4 regions of the Embleya sp. NPDC059213 genome follow, and region 1 is predicted to be linked to each of the others. Evidence: riboswitches for the same ligand, from Rfam matches in the RefSeq annotation. Region 1 holds a riboswitch; each other region holds the start of a gene.
The links. Region 1 has a riboswitch for cobalamin ahead of ACFXMF_RS41535 (CoA-acylating methylmalonate-semialdehyde dehydrogenase). Riboswitches for the same ligand answer to the same signal wherever they lie in the genome.

Region 1 (4,117 bases):
GCAGCCGCACGGCGGCCGGACGGGTGGATCAAGTGGGTGGGCCCTGGGGCGGCGGGCGGGGCGCCCGGTGTCGCGTGTGCATCCGTGCCCGGCCGCTCGGCCGCCGACGCGCGCATCGGACGGAGCACGGAAGCACCGGCAGGGCGCACTCCCCCGAAGCGCACGCCCTGCGACCTCGACGTCCCGCGGGGACCGCTGCTCCCCGATCCCCCGCCGGCCGAGGACCTTCGCCGAACCCGACCGGGCCCAACGGCCCTGCTCGACCGCACGGACCGGGAGCAGAGTCGGGGGTGCGGCCGACCCACCGGGTCGGCCCGCACGGAGAGCGCGGTCGAGCCCGGCCGTACCTGCTTCGTGCGCAGCCGAGGTCGGCCCGGCCGCCGCACCCATCGCCCGGGGAAGCGGCCGGACCGGCCCCCGGTCGGGGGCGGGCCAAAGGGTTGGAAATGAGCGAAGACGCCGTGCTGAAACGTCCCCTCGGTCGCCATGAGGCGTTGCGGTTGATGGCCGACGCCCGACTGGGACGCGTCGTGGTGAGCGAGGGCGCGCTGCCGGCCGTGCACCTGGTGGCGTTCGCCGTCGATCGCGAGTGTGTGGTGTTCCGGGCCCCGCTCGACTCCTCGCTCGCGAAGGCCGCGCACGACGCGGTGGTCGCGTTCCAGGCCGACCACGTCGACCGGGCCACCCGCACCGGCTGGACGGGCACCGTGACCGGACACGCCTCCCGGGTCGGCGATCCGCACGTCGTCGCCCACCTGGATCGTCTGCTGCCCGACCTCGACGGCCTCGGCGAGGATCAGGTGTGGATCCGGGTCACCTCGGAACTCGTCACCGGACTCGCCCTCGAACGCCGGCCGTCGGGGCACGGCCGGCACTGGACTTACTAGGACGTCCGACTATATCGTCTTCAACTACAAGGTCCGCGGTGCAGGGAAGTCGGTGTGAATCCGGCATGGTCCCGCCACTGTGACCGGGGAGTGCGCTGCCGCAGCACCAAGCCACTGGCGAAGGCCGGGAAGGCGGGCATCGTGCGTCGATCCGGAAGTCAGGATACCGGCCGCGGGTATATCCGTGTTGTCCACGAGGATGGAGCAAACACGCATGACACCGGTCCGCGCCCTCGCCCCGGATGATCCTGCGAACGTCGAACCCACCAGGTTTTCCTGACCACTTCGACGTCGACCCGCACCGGGCAACCACGCGCACCCGCGCCGACGTTGCACACCCGGGTCGTGCCCCGACCTCCGGATCGCACCCGACGAGAGACAGGTCGTTCATGGTCCGCGAACTTTCCCATTTCATCGGCGGCAAGCACGTCCCCGGCGCATCCGGCGCGTTCGGCGACGTGTACGACCCCAACACCGGTCGAGTACAGGCACGCGTTCCGCTCGCGGATCGCGCCGACACCCTGGCCGCCATCGCCGACGCCGAGCAGGCCCAACCCGCGTGGGCCGCCTGGAACCCGCAGCGGCGCGCCCGAGTCCTGGCCCGCTTCCTGCAACTGGTCGAACCCGAACGCGAGTCGCTGGCCCGGCTGCTGTCGGCCGAGCACGGCAAGACCATCGCCGACGCCCACGGCGACCTGCAACGCGGCCTGGAGGTCGTGGAGTTCGCCACCGGCATCCCGCACCTGCTCAAGGGCGAGTTCACCGACAACGCGGGCTCCGGCATCGATGTGCACTCGATGCGCCAACCCCTCGGCGTGGTCGCCGGCATCACCCCGTTCAACTTCCCGGCGATGATCCCGCTGTGGAAGATCGCGCCGGCCATCGCCTGCGGCAACGCGTTCGTGCTCAAGCCCTCGGAGCGCGACCCCTCGGTGCCACTGCGCCTGGCCGAACTCTTCGTCGAGGCGGGCCTGCCGCCCGGCGTGCTGAACGTGGTCCACGGCGGCAAGGAGAGCGTCGACACACTCCTGACCGACCCGCGCGTACAGGCCCTGGGCTTCGTCGGCTCGACCGCGATCGCCGAGTACGTCTACACCTCCGCCACCGCGAACGGCAAGCGCGCCCAGTGCTTCGGCGGCGCCAAGAACCACCTGATCGTGATGCCGGACGCGGACCTCGACCAGGTCGTCGAGGCGCTGATCGGTGCCGGCTACGGCTCCGCCGGGGAACGCTGCATGGCCATCTCCGTGGCGGTTCCGGTCGGCGCGGAGACCGCCGACGCGCTGGTGGAAAAGCTCGTCGCCCGGATCGCCACGCTGCGCGTGGGCCCCTCGCACGACCCGGACGCCGACTTCGGCCCGCTGGTCGGCCGGGACGCGCTCGATCGGGTGCACGGCTACCTGGACATCGGCGTCGCCGAGGGCGCCAAGCTGCTCGTGGACGGCCGCGACGTGCGCGTACCCGGCCACGAGGACGGCTACTTCGTCGGCGCGTCGCTGTTCGACCACGTGACGACCTCGATGCGGGTGTACCGCGAGGAGATCTTCGGCCCGGTGTTGTCCGTGGTCCGCGCGGCCTCCTACGAGGACGCGCTGCGGCTGCCGAGCGAGCACGAGTACGGCAACGGCGTGGCCATCTTCACCCGGGACGGCGACACCGCCCGCGACTTCGGCCGCCGGGTGAACACCGGCATGGTCGGCGTCAACGTGCCCATCCCGGTGCCGGTGGCCTATCACACCTTCGGTGGCTGGAAACGATCCGGATTCGGCGACCTCAACCAGCACGGGCCCGACTCGATCCGCTTCTACACCCGGACCAAGACGATCACCTCGCGCTGGCCCTCGACCGCGCGCGAGAGCGCGAACTTCGACATCCCCACGATGGACTGACCCGGTGACCACGCTCACCGACGACCAGCTCGCGATCGTCGAAACCACCCGGGACTTCGCCCGCGAACACCTCGCCCCGAACGCGATCGAATGGGATCGCACCAGCCACTTCCCCGTCGACGTCCTGCGCAAGGGCGCCGACCTCGGCCTCGGCGGCATCACCGTCCGCGAGGACGCGGGCGGTTCGGGGCTCGATCGGCTCGACTCCGCGCTGATCCACGAGGCGCTGGCGGGCGGTTGCCCGACCATCGCCGCCTACTACTCGATCCACAACATGGTCGCCGCGACCATCGACCGGCACGGTACGCCGGAGCAGCGCGCCCGCTGGCTCCCGGGGCTGTGCTCGATGCGAGATCTGGCCGGCTACTGCCTGACCGAGCCGGGAGCCGGCTCCGACGCCGCCGCGCTGCGCACCCGCGCCACCCGCGACGGCGACGACTATCTCCTGCACGGCGTCAAGCAGTTCATCTCCGGCGCCGGCTCCGCCGCGGTGTACCTGGTGATGGCGCGCACCGGCGCCGACGGCGCCGACGGCATCTCCGCGTTCGTCGTGCAGGGCGACGCCGACGGGCTGTCCTTCGGGCCCAACGAACGCAAGATGGGCTGGCACGCCCAGCCCACCCGCCAGGTGATCCTGGACGGCGTGCGGGTGCCCGCAGGCCACCGGCTCGGCGCCGAGGGCGACGGGTTCAAGATCGCGATGGGCGCCCTCGACGGCGGCCGGATCGGCATCGCCGCCTGCTCGTTGGGTGGCGCGCAAGCCGCGCTGGATGCCGCCGTGCGCCATCTCACCGACCGCGAGGCGTTCGGCTCGGCGCTCATCGACGCGCAGGCCCTGCGCTTCCAACTCGCGGACATGGCCACCGAACTGGAGGCCGCCCGCACGCTGGTGTGGCACGCTGCCTCCTCGCTCGACGAGGGCGACCCCAGGGCCTCGCAACTGTGCGCGATGGCCAAGCGGTTCGCCACCGACACCGCCTTCTCGGTGGCCGACCGGGCACTGCAACTGCACGGCGGATACGGCTACCTCGCCGACTACGGCATCGAGAAGATCGTTCGCGATCTGCGGGTGCACCGCATTCTCGAAGGAACCAACGAGATCATGCGCGTGATCGTCGCGCGCGGACTGATCGGAGCGGCCCGATGACCCCGACCACGGACCAGGATCCGGTACTGACCCACCGGCAGGCGGCACTGGGCCGGATCGTGCTGAACCGGCCCAGGGCGCTGAACGCGCTCACCCACGACATGGTGTCGCGGATCGACGCCGCGCTGACCGCGTGGGAACACGACGACGACGTACGGCTGGTGGCGATCACCGGCGCGGGCGAGCGCGGGCTG
Region 2 (4,117 bases), on a different contig from region 1:
GACGTGGTGGCGTCGGCGCTGTTGCCCGGAGCCGCGATGTTCCTGTTCGTCCTGCTGCCCACGCACCCCGACGGTTCGATCCGCAGCGGTCCGCTGACCGCGACGATCACCGCCGGCGTGGTCGTGGTCGCGGTCGCGATCCTGTTCTGGTACTGGGTGCTGCGACCCGCCGAGCACGACGGGCGCACCTGGGGCATGCAGGTGTTCGGCATCCGCGTCGTGGACGTCTCCGGGGGACGCGCCGGCCGACGCCAACTCGGGACCCGTTGGCTGCTGTTGCTCGTCGACGCCTTCGCGCTCGGGGCGATCGGGCTGACCGCGGTGCTCACCAGCGAGCGGCGCCAGCGGGTCGGCGACCGGGTGGCGGGCACCCTGGTGGTCCGCGGTCGCGGACCCGGCCTGGACTGAGCGGCCCGCGCGGTGTCGGGCCGCGGGTCGGTGCCACCCGCCGCCCTCCCCCGTCGCGCCCGCGAACGGCCCGTCCCCGCACCTCGACGGCGTGCCGGAATGCGGCTATTGCTCGACCGCTCCGCCCCTCTTGTGGCCTTGCGCACGGTTTGCAAATGCCACCTTGTCGCCATGTCCATCCGACCACTAGTGTCGGCTCGCCGTGGTGTTCGGGAAGCCGGTTCGATGCCGGCGCGGCCCTCGCCACTGTGATCGGGAAGTTCTCCTCCATCCCCGCGGAAACGTTGAGTCGTCGCCTCGGGGAAGCCACTGGGACCGCTTGCGCGGCCCCGGGAAGGCGGAGACGTGAACGTACGACCCGTCAGCCAGGAGACCGGCCACGGCGATCGTCCGTCCACGAGGTGTTGGAGAGGGACCCTTCCTCATGCATATCGCCGAGGGCTATCTACCCTGGGAACACGCCGTCGCCTGGGGCGTCGCGTCGACCCCGTTCGTCGTACACGGCGCCCGCGCGCTCACCCGCGAGGTGCGCGACCGCCCCGAGAACACCCTGCTGCTGGGCGCTTCGGGCGCCTTCTCGTTCGTCCTGTCCGCGCTGAAGATCCCTTCGGTCACCGGGAGTTGCTCGCATCCCACCGGCACCGGGCTGGGCGCCATCCTGTTTCGACCACCGATCGTGGCCGTGCTGGGCACGATCACCCTGCTCTTCCAGGCGCTGTTGCTGGCGCACGGCGGGCTGACCACGCTCGGCGCGAACGTGTTCTCGATGGCCATCGTCGGCCCGTGGGCCGGCTACGGCGCCTATCGGCTGGCCCGCTCGCTGCTCGATCGACGCGGCGGCACCATGCCGCTGGATGTCGCGGTGTTCCTGGGCGCGTTCGTCGCCGACCTGAGCACCTACTGCGTCACCAGCGTGCAGCTCGCGCTGGCCTTCCCCGACCCCGACAGCGGATTCGCCGGTGCCCTGGCCAAGTTCGGCGGCATCTTCTCGCTCACCCAGATCCCGCTGGCGATCAGCGAGGGTCTGCTGACCGTGCTGGTCGTACGCCTGCTGCGGCAGTCCAGTCGCGGCGACCTCATCCGCCTCGGCGTGCTCACGGACGCGCGGGTCGCCCGCGAGGAGGAGAAGAGCAAGTGAAGCGCTCGACGAAGATCAACCTGCTGATCGTGCTGGCCGTGGTGCTGCTCGCGGCGCTGCCCGTGGTGTTCGGGATGGGCGACCACAAGGACGAGCCGTTCACCGGCGCCGACTCCCAGGCGGAGACCGCGATCACCGAGAACGACCCGGACTACAAACCGTGGTTCAGCCCGCTGTACGAACCGCCGTCCGGCGAGATCGAGTCCGGTCTGTTCGCGTTGCAGGCCGCCCTCGGCGCGGGCGTGGTCGGTTACATGTTCGGCGTCAAGCGCACCCGGCGCCGACTCGCGCCGGAGGCGGCGGATACGCCCGACGAGCCGGCGGACACCACCGGCGAGGCACCGGTATCGGTCCCGGGTCGCTGATTCCGTGTTGCCGATCGACGCGGCGGCGCACGCGAGTTCGTGGCGCCGCCGCCATCCGGCCGACAAGGCCGTGCTCTCCTTCGGGCTGCTCGGATGCGCGGTGGCGCTGCCGCCGTGGCCCGGCGCGGTGCTGGTCGCCGCGACCGTGCTGGTGATCGCGTTCGGGTTCGCGAAGGTGCCCGCCCGGCGACTGTGGCGGGCCGCCCGGGCACCGCTGGGCTTCGCCGCGACCGGCGCCCTGACGCTGCTCGTGACCATCGGCGCGGACGGCGTCGGCTGGGCCGAGGACGGGCCGCGGCGCGCGGCCGAGTTGCTGGTCCGCTCCGGTGCCGCCGGTCTGGCGATGTTGCTGTTCGCGTTCACCACGCCGCTGTCGGACGTGTTGCCCAGACTGACCCGGGTGGGTGTCCCGGCCGCCGTGGTGGACGTCGCGGCGGTGATGTACCGGATGTTGTTCCTGCTCTACGACACGACCGCGCGGATCAACCAGGCGCAGGCCGGCCGGCTGGGCCACCGCACCCGGCGGGCCCGCTGGCGGTCGGTGGCCGGGCTCGGCTCGGCGGTGTTCGTGCACGCGTTCGCCCGCGCCCAGCGGCTGGAGGCGGGCCTGGCCGGGCGCGGCTACGACGGGCGGCTGCGGGTGCTGGTGGACGAGGTACCGATCTCGCGCGCCTTCGTGGCGGGCTCCCTGACCCTGGTGGCGGCGGTCGTCGCCGCCACCCTTCTCCTGGTATCGGTGGTGCCGTGATTCCGTTGCGTGTACGAGAGATCGGCTATGCCTACCAGGACGGGCCGCCGGTGTTGAGCGACCTGTCCCTGACCGTTTCGGCCGGGCGGGCGCTGGCCCTGCTCGGGCCGAACGGCAGCGGGAAGACCACGCTGCTGCGGCTGTTGACCGGCGGTCTGGTGCCGGACTCGGGGCGGGTCGAGCTGCACGGGGTGCCGATTCGGCACGACCGCAAGGGGCTCACCGCGCTGCGCCGCGTCGTGCAGTTGGTCGTCCAGGATCCCGACGACCAGTTGTTCTCCGCGTCGGTGGCCCAGGACGTCTCGTTCGGGCCGCTCAACCTGGGGCTGGACCCGGCCGAGGTGCGCTCGCGGGTGGCCGAGGCGCTGGCCGCGCTCGGGATCACCGCGCTGGCCGAACGGCCGGTGCACCTGCTGTCCTTCGGCCAGCGCAAGCGGGCCGCCATCGCCGGGGCGATCGCGATGCGGCCCGAGGTGCTGGTGTTGGACGAGCCGACCGCGGGCCTGGACCCGGCCGGGCAGGAGGCGCTCCTGGACACCCTCGCCGAGTTGCGCGCGGCCGGGACGACGGTGGTGATGGCCACCCACGATGTGGACCTCGCGCTGCGCTGGGCCGACGACGCGGCCGTGCTCGCCGACGGGCGGCTGCACACCGGGCCGGCCCCGGTGCTGCTCGCGGACACCGCGTTGCTGGCCGCGGCGAGTCTGCGGCCGACCTGGGCACACGCGGCCGCCGCCGTGCTGGCCGCACACGGCCTGGCGCCGGCGGGCGTGCTGCCCCGGACGCCGACCGAGTTGGCCGCCCTGGCGGTACGACCGACGACCCTCGAACCCCGCTCCGGTTGAGCCGGCCCGCCAGGGCCGCTCAGCGCCGGCGCAACAACACCACCGCGCGGTCGTCGCTCACATTGCGGCCGGCCGCCGCCACGATCCGCCGCGCCGCGTCGCGGAAGTCGTCCCGGACCATGCGCTCGGCCTCACCGAGGAAGCGGTCGATGCCGGTGGCGATGTCCTCGCCCGGCAGCTCCACCATGCCGTCGGTGAACAACAGGAGCGCGTCCCCTCGGCCCAGCCGGCCCTTGACGCCCTCGAAGCCGGCGTCCTCGATCACCCCCAGGAGCGGGCCGACCGCCTCGATCACCTGCCACCGGCCGGAACCGGCGATCCAGTGCACGCCCGGCGGGTGGCCCGCCGAGATCAACTCGTAGTCGCCCGACTCCAGGTCGAGCACGACGTGCACCGCCGTCGCGAAGCCCTCCGCCCACTCCTGGCGCAGCAGGTAGTCGTTCGCCGCCGGCAGGAAGTCGCGTGGGGGCAACGAGCCGAGCAGCCCGCCGAACGCGCCGGAGAGCATCAGCGCGCGCGAGCCCGCGGCCAGCCCCTTGCCGGAGACGTCGACAAGCACCACCTCCAGCACCCGCCCGCCGCCGGCCCCCCGGGAGGCGACCAGGAAGTCACC
Region 3 (4,117 bases), on a different contig from region 1:
ACTCGGCGAGGTCCTGGCCGGCCACCGTGACCGTGCCCGACGTGGGTCGGTCCAGACCGGCCGCGCAGTGCAGGAAGGTGCTCTTGCCGGAGCCGGACGGGCCCATCACGGCGGTGAACGAGCCCTGCCCGAACGTGATGTCGACCCCGTCGAGGGCGGCCACCGACGCGGAGCCCCGGCCGTGGACCTTGCGCACCGCGTCGAGCCGGACGGCTGGCGGGCCGGCGCCCTCCCACTCGGCCGGCGCCGTGTACCACTCGTGTGTCGGTTGCCCGCCCACGTCGATTCTCCCGCCGATCCGGCCGCCACCCCGTGTACGGCACCGGGTCCAACGCTAGGAGCGCGAATCGCCCCTGCCCATGGGGTCGGCCACCGTCCGAGGGTGGGGCCGGCCCCACCTGTGCCCTCGGCGGGCCGGGTCCGCCGAAGCCGCTCGCGGGCCGGAAATCGGGCCCCGCCTGGGCCGAAGTGTGTACGCCGGGTCGTCCTCGCGGAGGGCGTGCCGCCCCCGGCCCCGGACCTAGCCTCGTGGGCATGTCCGCAGGTCGAGTGGAGGAGGGAAGAACATGACGAAGGCACGCGGTTCGTTGACGGCCGGCCTGGCGAGCGCGCTGGTGGGCGCGGCCCTGAAGCTGTTCGCGGACGACGTCGACACACCCGTGATCGCGCTCGGGAAGATCGGCGTCGTGCTGCTGATCGTCGGCATCGCCGAAGTGCTGTACGGGCTCTACCGGTTGACCCGCGAGGCCGGGGAGGCCCGGGAGGCCCGAAAGCCCTGACCGGGTGCGCCGAGCGCGGCGAACGGCCCGGTGATCGCGTCCCGACTGCTTTCCGGTCGCTTCCCGATCGCTTCGGTGATCGGTTCGGTGACCGGCCCGGCGATCGGCCCGCCGATCACCCCGTTCAGCGCACCTGCCGCCGCCCCGGCCGACGGTGCGCCACCCAACCCAGGATGCCCGCGCCGAGCAACGCCGAGCCCAGGAAGGCCGACAGCAACAGCCCGCCGCCCGAATCGTGCCCGCCCTGCCGCGTCACGGCCGCCGGCGCCCGCAGTTCGTCGACGCCGCGAGGCACGCCGAGCCGGCCCGTCCTCGGCTCGACCGCCCGTTCCGCCGCTCCCGGATCGGCCGCCACGTCGATCCGCACGGTCGCGGTGGCCTGGCGGCCGAGCCGGTCGACGATCGTGTAATGGAAGCCGTCGCGCCCGGCGAAGCCCGGCCCCGGCGTGTAGCGCAACACGGCCTCCGTCGTGCCCTCGTCCGGAGCGCCCTCGACGTCGAGGACCAGACCGTGCTCGGGATTGGTGTGCGACACCAGGGCCAGCCCCTCACCGGTGTCGCCGGCCAGCACCGGGACGTCCACCGACTGCCCGGCGCGAGTGCCGACCCGATCCGTGACGGCCCGCGGCGCGGCCGGCATCGGCGCTGCGAACCCGCCGTTCGGCCGTACCCGGTCGACACGCGAGCCCGGAGCGGAGTCGCCGGCCGGGCCGGCGACCACGGGCGGCAGCGACGGGATGGGCACCACGGCAACGGCGGGGCACCCGGCGCCCACACCGAACAACACCGCGCACCACACGAGCACCACACCGACTCGACGCATCCGGACGGCCGGTTCGGGTGTTCCGGAAACCGTGGCCACACAATCCTCCGGCACTCTGGTCCGGACACGGCCGGATCTGGGATGGGTCGGCCGGCGCCCGCCGGATCCGATGCCGGCCGAGGGAGCCGCTCTCGAACCCCGATCCTGTGCGCAGTGCCCACCGGTTCGCGACGCGGCACGCGGAGCGGCGGCGAGCTTCACCCACAAGCGTGGACCGACCGGGCCCGACAGTGGACCCGGCCCGGCGCGCGTGTCATGGTGGGAGGCGCTATGCGACGGCGGTACGAGGAAGTCGGTGTGAATCCGACGCGGTCCCGCCACTGTGATCGGGGAGCGACTCCCACACCGGCCACGACCCCGCGACGGGGTGGGAAGGCCGGGAGGAGCGAAGAGCCGAGAGCCAGGAGACTCACGTCGTCGCCACCTCACCAACCGGGGCGGATTTCCCCGAGAGAGGCCGGTGCTGCGCCATGTCCTTGGTACTGAGCCGGATCTACACCCGTACCGGCGATGCCGGTACCACCGCGCTGGGCGACAACTCCCGGACGCGCAAGACCGATCCGAGGTTGGCGGCCTACGCCGACACGGACGAGACCAACGCGGCGATCGGGGTCGTGCTCGCGCTCGGCGACCCGGAGCCGCAGACCCGTGCGGTGTTGGCCCAACTGCAACACGACCTGTTCGACGTCGGCGCGGACCTGTGCGCGCCGATCGCCGAAGGCGACACCCGGCTGCGGATCACCGAGGCCGACGTGGCCCGGCTGGAGGAGCACTGCGACGCGTTCAACGCGGAACTCCCCACGCTGCGCTCGTTCGTCCTGCCCGGCGGCAGCCCCGCCGCGGCCCTGCTGCACGTGGCCCGCACCGCGGCCCGGCGCGCCGAACGTTCGACCTGGGCGCTGATCGAGGCGGACGAACCGGCGGCGGGTGGGTCCGCGACGGTGAACCCGCTCACCGCGCGCTACCTCAACCGGCTGTCCGACCTGCTGTTCGTGCTCGCCCGACGGGCCGACGCGGGTGGCGCGGGTGATCTGCTGTGGCGTCCGGGCGACAACCGCTGAGCGGTTCGGCGGCACGGCCCGAGGTCGGCGACGCGATGGCCCGAGTCGCCGAGGTGGGGCCCTACTTCGTGCTGCGGACCGGAGCGATCGCCGACGGCGCGGGCTTTCGGCCGTTGGTCGAGTTGTACGACCGCGCCGCGCCCGACGCGTGGGCGGCCCGGGTGGAGTACGTGCGGGGCCGGTTGCGCACCGACGAGCCGCGGGTCGCCGCGTCGATCCTGTACCTGGGCGTGGCCTCGCGGTTGTGGTCGGTGGCGCTCGGCGCGGCGGTGCTCGGTCGGGTCGTGCCGGACCTGGACCCGGTCCGGACGCACTGGCGCTTCCCGGCGAGCGGTGCGATCGAACTGTGGGCGCCGGATCCGATCCCGACGCCGGTGCTCGCGGACCGGGCCGGGATCGACCGGGTGTACGCCGCGGTGATGACCGCGCACCTGGTGCCGCTGGCCCGGGCCACTCGGGCGGTGGTGCCGATCGCGGAGCGCCTGCTGGCCGGCAACGCCGCGTCGGCGCTGGTGGGTGCGGCCCGGGTGCTGCACCGGCACCCGGCGCCGGACGAGCCGGAACTCGTGACGACGACCCGGTCGTTCGCCGACGGTCTGTTGGCCACGGGCCTGCTGCGAGGGAGTGGGCTGCACGGCGCCCTGGGCGCGTTCCGGCGCACCACGTGCTGCCTGTACTACCGGATTCCCGGCGGCGGTACGTGCGGCGACTGCGTCTTCCACGACAAGCCGCCGCAACCGACCCGGGTCCGGATCGGGTCGTCGGCGCGCGGGCGTGACGGCGCACACTGACCGCGTACGATCGCCCGCTCGGCCCCCGGGGCGCGCTCCGGATCCGGCCGAGCGGGTGATCCATCGGACACGCCGCCGCGCATCCGGGTGACATTCCCGGATCTGCGGCGCGGACTTTCCTAGCCTCGTCCCGGAGACACCGATTCCGGCATCGACGCACCGAACGCCGGGACCGTGTCCTCGGTCCTGCCGGGTCTGCGCCCCCGGCAGGATCGGGGAGACGGCCCCGGCCGTCGAAGGGCCGCCGAGGACGAATGACCGGCCGCTCGCCGGGCAGACGCAGGGCGCGCGGTCCTCGGCGATGACGCGAGGACATCGAGACCGTGAAGAGGAGTACGCACCGATGAGTACCCCAGGCCGAGAGCCCGGCGGCAGGTCCGCGTCGCGCGAGCCCGACGAGATCGCCGTCGACCCGACCGTGCCACCGCCCGCCGATTCCGTCGTCGAACCCCGCGTGCCGTCCGAGCTTCCCCGGCAGGAGCGCACACCCGGCCACAAACAGGAGCAAGTGGACCACGCCGTGGAGGAGTTGACCCAGGCCGAGCCGCCCGAGGCGATCCACCGCAAGGTCGGCGAGGCGGCCGAGCGGATCGACCGCGCCGCGCCGCGCACCCGGCGCCGGGCGCAACGGATCGCGGCCGCCGTGGCCGACCGGGCCGAGTC
Region 4 (4,117 bases), on a different contig from region 1:
CCGCGACCAGATGGGCGGCGACCACGCTGCCCACGTAGCCCGCGCCGCCGGTGACCATGAGCTTCATTCGCCGACCTCCCGCAGTCGTGCCGCCGCGGTCTCCGGCGGTACGTCGCTGATGAACACACCCATCCCGGATTCGCTCCCGGCAAGGTACTTCAGCTTGCCCGGTGCCCGGCGAATCGAGAAAAGCTCCAGGTGGAGCGCGAAGTCGATCCGGCCCGAGCGCACCGGCGCCTGCTGCCAGGCGGCGATGTACGGCGCGGGCTCGCCGTCGAAGAGCCGATCGAAGCGGCCGAGCAGATCCAGGTACATCGGCCCGAACTCGGCGCGCGCGGCCTCCTCCAGCGCGAGCAGGTCCGGCACCCGGCGGTTCGGATACAGGTGCACCTCGTACGGCCACCGCGCGGCGGCGGGCACGAACGCGGTCCAGTGCTCGCCCTCGGCCACGATCCGCGACCCGTCCGCCCGCTCCGCGGCGAGCACGTCCTCGAACAGGTTGCGGCCGGTGCGGTGCCGGTGTGCGGCCGTGCTCGCGACCATGGTGGCCGTGCGCGGCGTGACGAACGGGTAGGCGTAGATCTGCCCGTGCGAGTGCGGCAGCGTGACGCCGATCTCCCGACCGCGGTTCTCGAAGCAGTACACCTGCTCGACGCCGGGCAGCGCGGACAACTCGGCGGTGCGATCGGTCCAGGCGTCCAGCACCAGGCGCGCGCGCTCGGGGGTGAGGTCCTTGAAGGACGCGTCGTGTTCGGGGGTGAAGCACACCACCTCGCACCGTCCGCCGGACGGCCGGCGCGGGAACGGGTCGCGGTCCCAGCCGGGTTCGGGCCGGTCGACCGCGCCGGGCCCGGACACCGACGAGCCGGACATCGACGGGAAGCGGTTCTCGAAGACGACCACCTCGTAGTCGGCCTCGGCGACCTCGGTGGCCCGCTCGGGCGTGGACGGACACAGCGGGCACGCGTCGGCGGCGGGCAGGTGGGTCCGGGTCTGCCGATGCGAGGCGACCACGACCCATTCGTCGAGCAGTCGGTCGTAGCGCATCTCGGACCCGCTCACCACGGGCGCGAGATCTCGCGGGTCGACGGCGGTGCGGACCGCGTCGTCCCGCGTGTCGTAGTAGACGATCTCGCGACCGTCGGCCATGACGGCCTGAGTCTTCTTCATGTCTCCAATTTTGCGAAGCTTTCCAAAACTTGTCAATGAGAAAGTGATGAGAAGACTCTGGGAAAGTCCTGAGACCCCGAGATGCCTGCCAATCCCGTCGAATCGCGTCGTCATCTCGGCGGCTCCGGCTGCGGTTTGACAAGTTTCGGAAGGTGTCCGCAAGATGCTGCCCATGCCTGACGACGACACCGACGGTCTGCCCGCCGAGGGCCGCCGCGCCCGGATGGCCGCGACGATCGCGGACCGCGGCTTCGCCAAGGTCACCGACCTGGCCGAGGCGTTCGGCATCTCGCGGGTGACGGTCCGGGCCGACCTGGAGGTGTTGGAGCGCCAGGGCCGGTTGCGCCGGGTCCGCGGCGGTGCGATGTTCACCGGCCGCGATCCCCGGGTCGAGCCGTCCTTCGAGGAGGCGCTGACCTCGGCGTCGCCCGCGAAGACGCTGATCGGGCGGGCCGCCGCGGCGCTGGTGTCGCCGTCCGAGAGCGTGGTCCTGGACGTGGGCACCACCACCACGTTCGTGGCCCGCGCCCTGGTGGACCGCGGCGACCTGCGCGACCTCGTGGTGTTCACCAACGGACTGACCATCGCGCTGGAGCTGGAGCGGGCCATCCCCCGGTTCTCCGTCGTGGTCACCGGCGGCACGCTGCGTCCGTTGCAGCACTCGCTGATCAATCCGCTCGGTGACCACATCCTGGAGCGCATCCACGCGGACACGGTCTTCCTCGGCTGCAACGGCGTGCACCCCACGGGTGGCATCACCAACGTGAACCTGCCCGAGGCCGAGGCCAAGCGGGCGATGTTGCGGGCCGCCGGGCGTCGGGTCGTGGTCGCCGACGGCTCGAAGCTGGGCCGGATCGAACTCGCCGAGGTGTGCCCGCTGGCGGACATCGACCTGCTGATCACCAGCGGCCCGGCCGACCGGGACACGCTCGACGCGCTGCGCGACGCCGGGTTGGAGATCCTGGTCGCCCAGTAGCGGCCGAAGTCGCCGGGCGGCAGCCGAAGTCGCCCGGGCGGCAGCCGAAGTCGCCCGAGCGGCAGCCGAAAAAGCACCCTCGCTCGGCCGCCGCGGCGCCCATGGTTAGGCTGCCCTTGCGAACGGTTCACCCGGCTTCGACCGATTCCGGGTGTCGCAAGAGGGAATCCGGTGCGAATCCGGAACTGCCCCGCAGCGGTAAGTGGGAACGAAAGTCGCCATCAGCACTGGGCCCGGTGAAACGGGATCCGGGAAGCGGCGACCGGTAGGACGACCCGGCCACGCACCCGTGGCCCGCGGAACCCGCCCACGAGTCCGAAGACCTGCCGTCGCCCGCGTTCGCCTCGCGCACGCGGACTTCCGGGACCTCGCGGGCGGGTCCGTCGGACGACGGCGCCGAGCGGTGTCCGCCGCCGCGCTCCCTCCCTCCCGAGTTCCCCCGACGAGGACTCGCAAGGGAGAGCTTCGACGATGCCGACGCCGATACGAACGCGGACACCGATGGGCCGCAGCCGACACTCGTGGGCCGCGGCGGTCGCCGCGCTCGCACTGTTCGCAACCGCGTGCGGCGGGGCGGTGCAGGACAAGAAGGCGAGCGCCCCCGCACCCACCGCGTACAAGCCGTACACCGACACCGACAACTGCGGTGTGAGCACGACCTACGACCGGCCGCCGCAGCGCGCCGCCACGCTCACCTCCAACGCCACCGAGCTGATGCTCGAACTGGGCCTGGCCGACAAGATGGTGGGCACCGCGTACCTCAAGGGCCGCACCATCGGCGACAGATACCGGGAGGCGTACGGGCGCATCCCGGTGCTCGCCGACGCGCAACCCTCGCTGGAGAAACTGCTCGAAGCCACGCCCGACTTCGTCTACTCGGGCTACCCCGACGGCTTCTCCGAGTCGTCCGGCCACACCCGCGCCCGACTCGGCGAACTGAACATCAAGACCCACCTCAATCCCGAGGGCTGCGCCAAGGCACCGGTCACCTTCGAACAGCTCTACGGCGAACTGCGCTCCATCGGCGGCATCTTCGGCGTGTCCGAGCGCGCCGAAGGCTCCGTCGCCGCACTGCGCGGGCGGCTGGACGCGGTCACCGCGCGTCTCGCGGGCGCCGCACCGGTCAAGGTCTTCGTGTACAACTCCGGCGCCGACGCGGCGCAGACCACCGGCGGCAACTCGATGCTCAACGAGATCATCACCCGCGCCGGCGGCCGCAACGTGTTCGCCGACCTGAACGAGCGCTGGACCAAGGTCTCCTGGGAGCAGGTCGCCGAACGCAAACCGGACGTGGTGCTGATCTACGACTACGTGACGCCGTCGGCGGAGGCCAAGATCACCACGCTCAGGGCCACTCCGGTGCTCGCCGACGTACCCGCGCTGCGGGCGAACGCCTTCCCGGTGATCTCGCTGTCCGTCGCCCAGCCGGGGCCGCGCTCGGTGGACGCGGTCGAGGAACTCGCTAAGCAGCTCCACCCCGACCGGTCATGACGATCGATCGGGACCCGACGGCGGCCCGGATCGCGGTGCTCCGTGGGGAGGGCGCGGCGCCGCCGCCGGACCGGGGCCCGCCGGCCGACGTGCCGGGCGGCCGGGTACGGCTGTCGCTGGTGGTCGGCGTGCTGCTCGTGGCGCTGTTCGCGGCGGCGACGGCCGGGTTGCTGGTGGGCTCGGTGCCGGTGCCGTGGTCGGAGACCTGGCGCATCCTCGCGCATCGCATCGGCGGGGACGCGTGGGTGCAACCGTCCTGGAGCCGCGCCCACGACCTGATCATCGCCGACACCCGGCTGCCCAGGGTGCTGCTCGCGGCCGTCGTCGGCGCGACGCTGGCGGTGGTGGGCATGGTGATCCAGGCGATCGTGCGCAACCCGCTGGCCGGGCCGGACGTGCTCGGTGTCTCCTCCGGCGCGGCCACCGGCGCGGTGCTGGTGATGCGCTGGGGCGTGGCCTCGGTCGGCGGCCTGTCGCTCG

Region 2: it holds a riboswitch for cobalamin, as region 1 does, so the genes downstream of both, ACFXMF_RS15030 (energy-coupling factor ABC transporter permease) here and ACFXMF_RS41535 (CoA-acylating methylmalonate-semialdehyde dehydrogenase) in region 1, are expected to answer to the same signal.
Region 3: it holds a riboswitch for cobalamin, as region 1 does, so the genes downstream of both, ACFXMF_RS23030 (cob(I)yrinic acid a,c-diamide adenosyltransferase) here and ACFXMF_RS41535 (CoA-acylating methylmalonate-semialdehyde dehydrogenase) in region 1, are expected to answer to the same signal.
Region 4: it holds a riboswitch for cobalamin, as region 1 does, so the genes downstream of both, ACFXMF_RS30405 (ABC transporter substrate-binding protein) here and ACFXMF_RS41535 (CoA-acylating methylmalonate-semialdehyde dehydrogenase) in region 1, are expected to answer to the same signal.

The regions. Positions count from the first base shown of each region.
Region 1 is NZ_JBHZAV010000215.1:5,009-9,125, reverse strand. It holds gene ACFXMF_RS41540 (pyridoxamine 5'-phosphate oxidase family protein) at 447-887, shown strand; cobalamin riboswitch at 907-1,077, shown strand; gene ACFXMF_RS41535 (CoA-acylating methylmalonate-semialdehyde dehydrogenase) at 1,277-2,776, shown strand; gene ACFXMF_RS41530 (acyl-CoA dehydrogenase family protein) at 2,781-3,923, shown strand; gene ACFXMF_RS41525 (enoyl-CoA hydratase/isomerase family protein) at 3,920-4,117, shown strand, end outside.
Region 2 is NZ_JBHZAV010000032.1:52,999-57,115, forward strand. It holds gene ACFXMF_RS15025 (RDD family protein) at 1-408, shown strand, start outside; cobalamin riboswitch at 595-805, shown strand; gene ACFXMF_RS15030 (energy-coupling factor ABC transporter permease) at 833-1,546, shown strand; gene ACFXMF_RS15035 (energy-coupling factor ABC transporter substrate-binding protein) at 1,543-1,911, shown strand; gene cbiQ (cobalt ECF transporter T component CbiQ) at 1,916-2,659, shown strand; gene ACFXMF_RS15045 (ATP-binding cassette domain-containing protein) at 2,656-3,504, shown strand; gene ACFXMF_RS15050 (PP2C family protein-serine/threonine phosphatase) at 3,524-4,117, opposite strand, start outside.
Region 3 is NZ_JBHZAV010000062.1:13,710-17,826, reverse strand. It holds gene ACFXMF_RS23045 (ABC transporter ATP-binding protein) at 1-280, opposite strand, end outside; gene ACFXMF_RS23040 (DUF5708 family protein) at 567-779, shown strand; gene ACFXMF_RS23035 (Ig-like domain-containing protein) at 904-1,641, opposite strand; cobalamin riboswitch at 1,886-2,013, shown strand; gene ACFXMF_RS23030 (cob(I)yrinic acid a,c-diamide adenosyltransferase) at 2,073-2,663, shown strand; gene ACFXMF_RS23025 ((2Fe-2S)-binding protein) at 2,639-3,454, shown strand; gene ACFXMF_RS23020 (hypothetical protein) at 3,798-4,117, shown strand, end outside.
Region 4 is NZ_JBHZAV010000101.1:21,102-25,218, forward strand. It holds gene galE (UDP-glucose 4-epimerase GalE) at 1-58, opposite strand, end outside; gene galT (galactose-1-phosphate uridylyltransferase) at 64-1,170, opposite strand; gene ACFXMF_RS30400 (DeoR/GlpR family DNA-binding transcription regulator) at 1,343-2,146, shown strand; cobalamin riboswitch at 2,253-2,492, shown strand; gene ACFXMF_RS30405 (ABC transporter substrate-binding protein) at 2,648-3,637, shown strand; gene ACFXMF_RS30410 (iron ABC transporter permease) at 3,634-4,117, shown strand, end outside.